One region of the Sporosarcina sp. AD_1 genome, then DNA from elsewhere that is predicted to be linked to it. Evidence: a T-box and tRNA genes for the amino acid it is inferred to sense, from the RefSeq annotation. Region 1 holds a T-box; the other holds one or more tRNA genes.

Region 1 (3,420 bases):
GCGGCACGACGGCTTGGCGAGGGAGCGAAAATGCTTCGGACGAAGGGAGAACCGGGAACGGGGAATATCGTGGAAGCGGTCCGTCATCTTCGTATGGTCAATGCGCAAGTGAACAAGATTATCCATATGAGCAATGATGAATTGATGGTAGAAGCCCGTGATTTGGGTGCCCCTTACGAAGTGCTGCTGACGATCCGTGAGGCAAAACGGCTCCCAGTCGTCAATTACGCGGCTGGTGGGGTGGCGACTCCGGCGGATGCGGCGCTCATGATGGAGCTTGGGGCTGACGGCGTATTCGTTGGATCTGGCATCTTCAAGTCTGACAGCCCTGAAAAATTTGCACGTGCCATTGTTCAGGCTACAGAGGATTTCAGAAACTATGCGTTGATTGGCGAGTTATCAAAGGATATCGGCACGCCGATGAAAGGACTGGAAATCGGAAAGCTGGCAGAAAGTGAATTGATGGCCGTACGCGGCGTATAATGAGTGAGTGGACAGGAACCGAGATTTTTCCTGTCCGTTTTGATTTCTTTCATTCATTTTGATAGGCTCTAAGAAGGCAGACGCTAAAGCATCGCATGACTAGGAAGAATTTTTACGGAAGGCAGGGGCATACTAATGGAGAAGTTGAAAGTCTACGATGATCAGTATAACTATGTATGTGAGGAATCTAGGGATGTCATCCATGCGAAAGGGCTTTGGCATGAAACGTTTCATTGCTGGCTAGTAGATGGAGAAGAGGTCTTGATTCAGAAGAGAAGTGCTGCAAAGAAAGACTTCCCTGGCCTTTTTGATATAACGGCAGCAGGTCACTTGCTGGCAGATGAAAAAGTAATGGATGGTTTACGTGAGGTGGAGGAAGAGCTCGGGATTCCGGTAGATGAAGCAAAGCTGCAATGGATGGGCGTTGTGCGAGATGTCATAGAACTTCCTGGTTTTATTGACAGGGAATTCACGAATGTCTTTTTGTATAGCTTCTCATTCAATCCCGCCGATTTTTCATTGCAAGAGGAAGAAGTGGCAAGCATCCACGCTGTTTCTGTTACGGATTTACAGGCACTTTTCAGAAGGACAGTTCGTACGGTTAAGGTCAGAAATATTGAGAATGACTTGTTAGAAACAATAGAATTACGTGATTTTGTTCCACATGAAACAAGTTACTTAGAAGCGGTTGCATCGTATTTTGGCTAAGTCTTGCCAAATGGTTTAGGGTGTAGTAAAGTAAGTGTACATTTAGTTCCATAATCAAAGACGATGATGGGAAGCAGTAGCGAGTCCGTTTTTTCCAGAGAGCCGGCGGGTGGTGCAAGCCGGTAAAGACACTTGTGAATCCGTCCCTGAGTAGCTGGGTTGAATGAAGTAGGCCTATGCCGGTGATTGGACCGTTATTCCAAAGAGTGGATCGGCTTGGGCCGGTCAATTTGGGTGGCAACGCGGGTAGTTCTCGTCCCTTGTATAGGGGATGGAGGGCTTTTTTTATTGCGTAAAATCTAATCTGGGCTCGGTTCCCATCGTCAAAACAGAAAAAGGAGGAAGCAGTTATGCTGGACATTAAAGTATTGCGCGCCAATTTTGATGAAGTGAAAGCAAAATTGACAAAGCGTGGAGAAGATTTAACGGATCTTGATAAGTTTCTCGGTTTGGATGAAAAACGGAGAGAATTGATTTCAAAAGTAGAAGTGCTGAAGGCGGAGCGGAATGAAGTTTCGCAAAAAGTGGCGGAAATGAAGCGTAACAAAGAGAACGCCGACGATGTAATCGCACGGATGCGTGAAGTCGGAGATGAAATCAAAGCGTTGGACGAACAGCTTCACCAAGTGGAAGAAGATTTGAATTATGTTTTGATGCGTATTCCGAATATCCCGCATGAAAGTGTTCCTGTCGGGGACAGTGAAGATGATAATGTGGAAGTCCGCAAGTGGGGAGAGGTTCCTGAATTCGGTTTTGAGCCGAAGCCGCATTGGGAAATCGGGACAGAATTGAATCTGCTTGATTTTGAACGTGCCGCAAAAGTAACAGGAAGCCGTTTTGTGTTCTATCGCGGTCTTGGTGCACGACTTGAGCGTGCTTTGATCAGCTTTATGCTTGATTTGCATGTGAGTGAACATGGCTATGAGGAAATGCTGCCGCCATATATGGTAAACCGGACAAGTTTGACGGGAACAGGCCAGCTGCCGAAGTTTGAGGAAGATGCTTTCTTAATTGAAGAGGAAGATTATTTCTTGATTCCGACATCTGAAGTGCCTGTGACTAACTTCTACCGGGATGAAATTATTGACGGGGCGCAGCTGCCGATCGCTTTTACTGCGTACAGCACGAATTTCCGTTCTGAAGCAGGATCAGCGGGTCGTGATACGCGCGGTTTGATTCGCCAGCATCAGTTCAATAAAGTGGAATTGGTCCGCTTTGTAAAACCGGAAGAGTCTTATGATGAGTTGGAAAAATTAACAGGCCATGCAGAAAAGGTGCTTCAGCTTCTTGGCCTGCCGTACCGTGTACTCAAAATGTGCACAGCGGATCTAGGATTCACAGCGGCTAAGAAATACGACATCGAAGTGTGGATTCCGACGCAAGGCACGTACCGCGAGATTTCTTCTTGTTCAAACTTTGAAGATTTCCAAGCACGACGCGCTTCTATCCGTTTCCGCCGAGAACAAGGTGCTAAGCCTGAATTCGTTCATACATTGAACGGAAGCGGACTTGCGGTTGGACGTACGGTGGCCGCTCTCTTAGAGAATTATCAGCAGGAAGATGGCTCTGTCATCGTTCCGGAAGTGCTTCGTCCTTACATGGGTGGAGTGGAAGTCATTAAGTAATACAAAAGGCCATGCGAGTCATTCGACTTCGCGCATGGCCTTTTTTGCTGCCTTTTTCTTTTCGCGCAATCCTCGGAAGAAGTTGGTTAGCAGCGCCCCGCATTCTTCCGCCAGAACACCTTCTGTCACTTCACATTCATGATTGAATCGGCTGTCGTTCAGCAAGTGGTATAACGAATCGACACAGCCTGCTTTTGGATCACGCGCTCCGTAGACGATCCGGGGGATTCTGGACTGTAAAATGGCGCCCGCACACATGGGGCACGGTTCCAGTGTGACGTATAACGTCGTTTCCTCCAACCGCCAGCTGCCGACTTCGCCGCACGCATCCTGAATGGCGGACAGTTCGGCGTGGGTCACGGCGTTTTGAGTGGATTCCCTCAAGTTATGTGCGCGTCCGATGACGATTCCATCTTTTACAATGACGGCGCCAATCGGCACTTCGCCAATGGCTTCCGCCTTTTTTGCTTCTTCTATGGCTAAATTCATGTACGTTTGATCGTTGTTTGTTTCCATCCTCTATCGCTCCTTGTCCCTAGTGTATCATCATTGGAATGCCTCGCGCTATTTTGCTTGCAGACGCTATGTTTCCGAATGCCGCTAT
Region 2 (3,420 bases), on a different contig from region 1:
GCAGACCCAGGTCATTTACAGGATAGGAAACGGTGCCCAGTGCATATCTTGAAATTAAGTTGCCATCGATTGGATAGTGAAAGTGATGGTAATGACTGGGTGATAGATAAAAAATACAATAGTAACCGTTTTCATATCGTTTTGCTATCTTTTCATCCCCCAGAATTTGCTTTATACTGTAGGAATAGCCCTTAATAATAAAAGTCTGCTCCTTCTCCAACTTTCCCGCTGCACTTAGGACGCCATCTACCGGGGAAACAAGAATATTGGGAGCTGGTTCGGTATTTCGAACACCTTGTTTTAAGTTGCGTGTGAAATAGGCTTGAAGGCTGCCGTATGTTTCGATGGCATACTCGGCTTCTGATTCGTTAATCCCATAAGCTTTGGCGAAAGGTTTAATCAATGGCCTGCTTAGCGGGGACTGGGATATGGATTTTAAAAGGGCGGACGATACTGGATGTCCTGTAAGTTCTACGAAATATTTAAATAAGGTTCTTTTCATTTCAATCGTCTCCGTTGCTATATATTCATATTAGAAATTGATAGGGGGGAAAAACATGTTCTTATCCAGATACTTAGATTATACAAAAGTGAAATCACAATTGGCCAATGCCATTACGTTGTCCAACCTTGGGCTTGGAATTGTCGCCATTATCCTCATTACAAAGGACTTGAGTCACATGAGCCTCGTGTTCATCTTCCTGGCGGCAATATTTGACCGTTTTGACGGAATGGTCGCTAGGCACTTCCAGGCCGAGTCAGAGTTTGGCAAGGAGTTGGATTCGTTAAGCGACTTGGTTTCATTTGGCGTGGCACCGGCCCTTTTAATTTATCATACTGATTTATCGATGATGTTATGGGTTGGCATTGCAGCAACAATCTTTTTTATTATAACAGGTGCGGTTCGTCTTGCGCGTTATAATGTGAAAGAATTTGATGGAGCTTTTTATGGCGTGCCGATTACAGCGGCAGGTGTCTTATTGACTCTAAGCTATTTTTTAAGCCCGTATGTGGGACCACAGTTTTTTGTCATCTTGATGTTCGTGCTTGGTGCTTTAATGGTAAGTAATATCCGAATTGCAAAAGTCTAATGCTTTCAGATTCAATATCCAGCGGGTCGGTTGTACGCGATAAGCGTATTTCCGGCCTTTTTTGTATCACGGAGCTGTAGATACCCATATGATGCAAGGGATACGTGTTAATATTGTCTTGTATTGATTAGATGGGAAACTACTGGAAGATGGAAACAGCTTCGACAAGAGTGTGGCCATGGAAGGGCGAACTTCCTGAATGGGTTTGATGACAAATTTCGTGCCAGCAGAACAGATGATGGGGAATCTGCGTCAAAAGTGAAAAATCGTTGGAGCGAGATTATTGAGGTGCTTGGTACTACGAAATTGCTGGAAATTAATTAGAAGTTAAAGGTCTGTTGAGTGGATGCATCAGACTTAGGGAAGGGAATTTGGGGAGCTTGATTTGATTGCAGGATGCCACTCTTCAACGTCGAAATTCAACATAAAACAATTCAATGTATATTTGGTCTATGGCGGGAAGCAAGGTGGAGTAATGGAAGTTAGCAGGTTTCATTTTTGGATGAATCATTCTTTACAATGTCCCTTCTTTTTAGTACAATGATGGATGTCATAAATGGAGACGTACCCAAGAGGCTGAAGGGGGCTGACTCGAAATCAGCTAGGGCGTTCACGCGTCGCGGGGGTTCAAATCCTCTCGTCTCCGCCATACATATGTATTTTCTCAGATGATGAACCAAAGGGAGATTTCCTGACAATCAGGGTCATTTCATCTGCTTAACGCCGCTCTCTTAAAAGAGGGCGGTTTTTCGTTTATTCTTATTCTATGCAGTCTCTGGCGTTAAATTGTATGTGTCGCTGAAAAAGATGATTCTCACAGCGGCATCGTTATCAACCGTCTCGTTCTGCCGTTTGGCAACTGAGCAGATAGGATATTTTACTGCCTCAAGTTGCTGTGGAAATAACCGGCTGTTTTATTTTATTAGCTTCAAACTTCTGGTATGCTGAGAATAACAGAAAGACAAAGGGAGCTAGAGATTCTCGGCGGTTGTTGTCGAGTAGGAAGTGTAATTTCTTAAAATAGAAATTGAGCGGATTCTCTTTTCATGTAATCCAATTGGAGGTGGTTCTGATCGAACGTGCGTTATCCATTTTAACAACTTATTTCGGCTACTCGTCATTCCGGACAGGACAAGAGCAGGTGATCCGACAAGTCCTTGATGGCGAAGATACCCTTTGCGTTATGCCGACAGGGGGCGGGAAATCCATCTGTTATCAAGTGCCTGCCCTCGTGATGGAAGGGACGGTCCTCGTTATTTCACCACTCATTTCGTTGATGAAGGACCAAGTGGATGCGTTGCATCAGCTAGGCATCCCAGCTGCCTTTATTAATAGCACGTTATCATCAGAAGAATATTTCGGGACGATGGAAAACGCATTGGAAGGCAAATACAAATTACTTTATATTGCACCTGAGCGATTTGATTCACCTTCATTTATAGAGCAAATCGGTAAAATGGATATTTCCATGATTGCAATCGATGAAGCGCATTGTATTTCCCAGTGGGGCCATGATTTCCGCCCGAGTTATCGGATGATTAACCGAATCATTCCGTTATTCGACAGGAAGCCTGTCATTTTGGCTTTGACAGCAACCGCTACTCCGGCTGTTCGGGAGGATATTTGCAAACAGCTAGGGATTGGCGATAGCAATACGGTGATGACCGGTTTTGAGCGGAGCAATTTGACGTTCTCCGTCATTAAAGGCCAAGACCGGGAGGCGTATGTGAAAGACCATGTCCGAAAGAACAGCGGGGAAGCAGGCATTATTTACGCCGCGACTAGAAAAGCTGTCGACCAATTGCACGCTACATTAACGAAGATGGGATGTCAGGTAGCGAAATATCATGCCGGCTTATCGGATATCGAACGGCAAAAGGAGCAGGACAGGTTCCTGATGGACGAAGCCACAGTTATGGTAGCAACGAATGCATTTGGAATGGGGATCGATAAGTCAAATATCCGATACGTCATCCACTATCAAATGCCGAAAAACATGGAAAGCTATTATCAGGAGGCAGGCCGTGCCGGCCGTGACGGCTTGGACAGTGAATGTACGCTGCTCTTTTCTTCCCAGGATGTGCTGACGCAGCGATTCCTGATTGATCAATCGCAGGACATGAACCGCATTCCCGCAGAACTGGAGAAATTGCAATCGATGGTGGACTATTGCCATACTGAATCGTGCCTTCAGAAATTCATCATTTCTTATTTCGGAGAAACGGAAGCAACAGACTGCAAACGGTGTGCGAATTGCACGGATACAAGAGAAAGTTTTGACGTGACGGTAGATGTTCAAAAAGTGCTTTCCTGTGTAATCCGCATGGGG

Evidence for each region. A T-box is a leader RNA that pairs with one kind of tRNA and senses whether it is charged. The one in region 1 lies ahead of serS (serine--tRNA ligase), so its partner is inferred to be a tRNA-Ser.
Region 2: it has a tRNA-Ser gene. The T-box ahead of serS (serine--tRNA ligase) is inferred to sense a tRNA for this amino acid. The anticodon was not compared.

What each region holds. Positions count from the first base shown of each region.
Region 1 covers NZ_JBPVIR010000017.1:6,071-9,490, forward strand. Annotated here, with positions in the region: gene pdxS (pyridoxal 5'-phosphate synthase lyase subunit PdxS) at 1-483, shown strand, start outside; gene ACSW3C_RS19745 (NUDIX hydrolase) at 619-1,191, shown strand; T-box leader at 1,246-1,455, shown strand; gene serS (serine--tRNA ligase) at 1,542-2,816, shown strand; gene tadA (tRNA adenosine(34) deaminase TadA) at 2,835-3,332, opposite strand.
Region 2 covers NZ_JBPVIR010000001.1:287,739-291,158, reverse strand. Annotated here, with positions in the region: gene ACSW3C_RS01485 (phosphatidylserine decarboxylase) at 1-502, opposite strand, end outside; gene pssA (CDP-diacylglycerol--serine O-phosphatidyltransferase) at 558-1,091, shown strand; tRNA gene ACSW3C_RS01475 (tRNA-Ser) at 1,650-1,740, shown strand; gene recQ (DNA helicase RecQ) at 2,161-3,420, shown strand, end outside.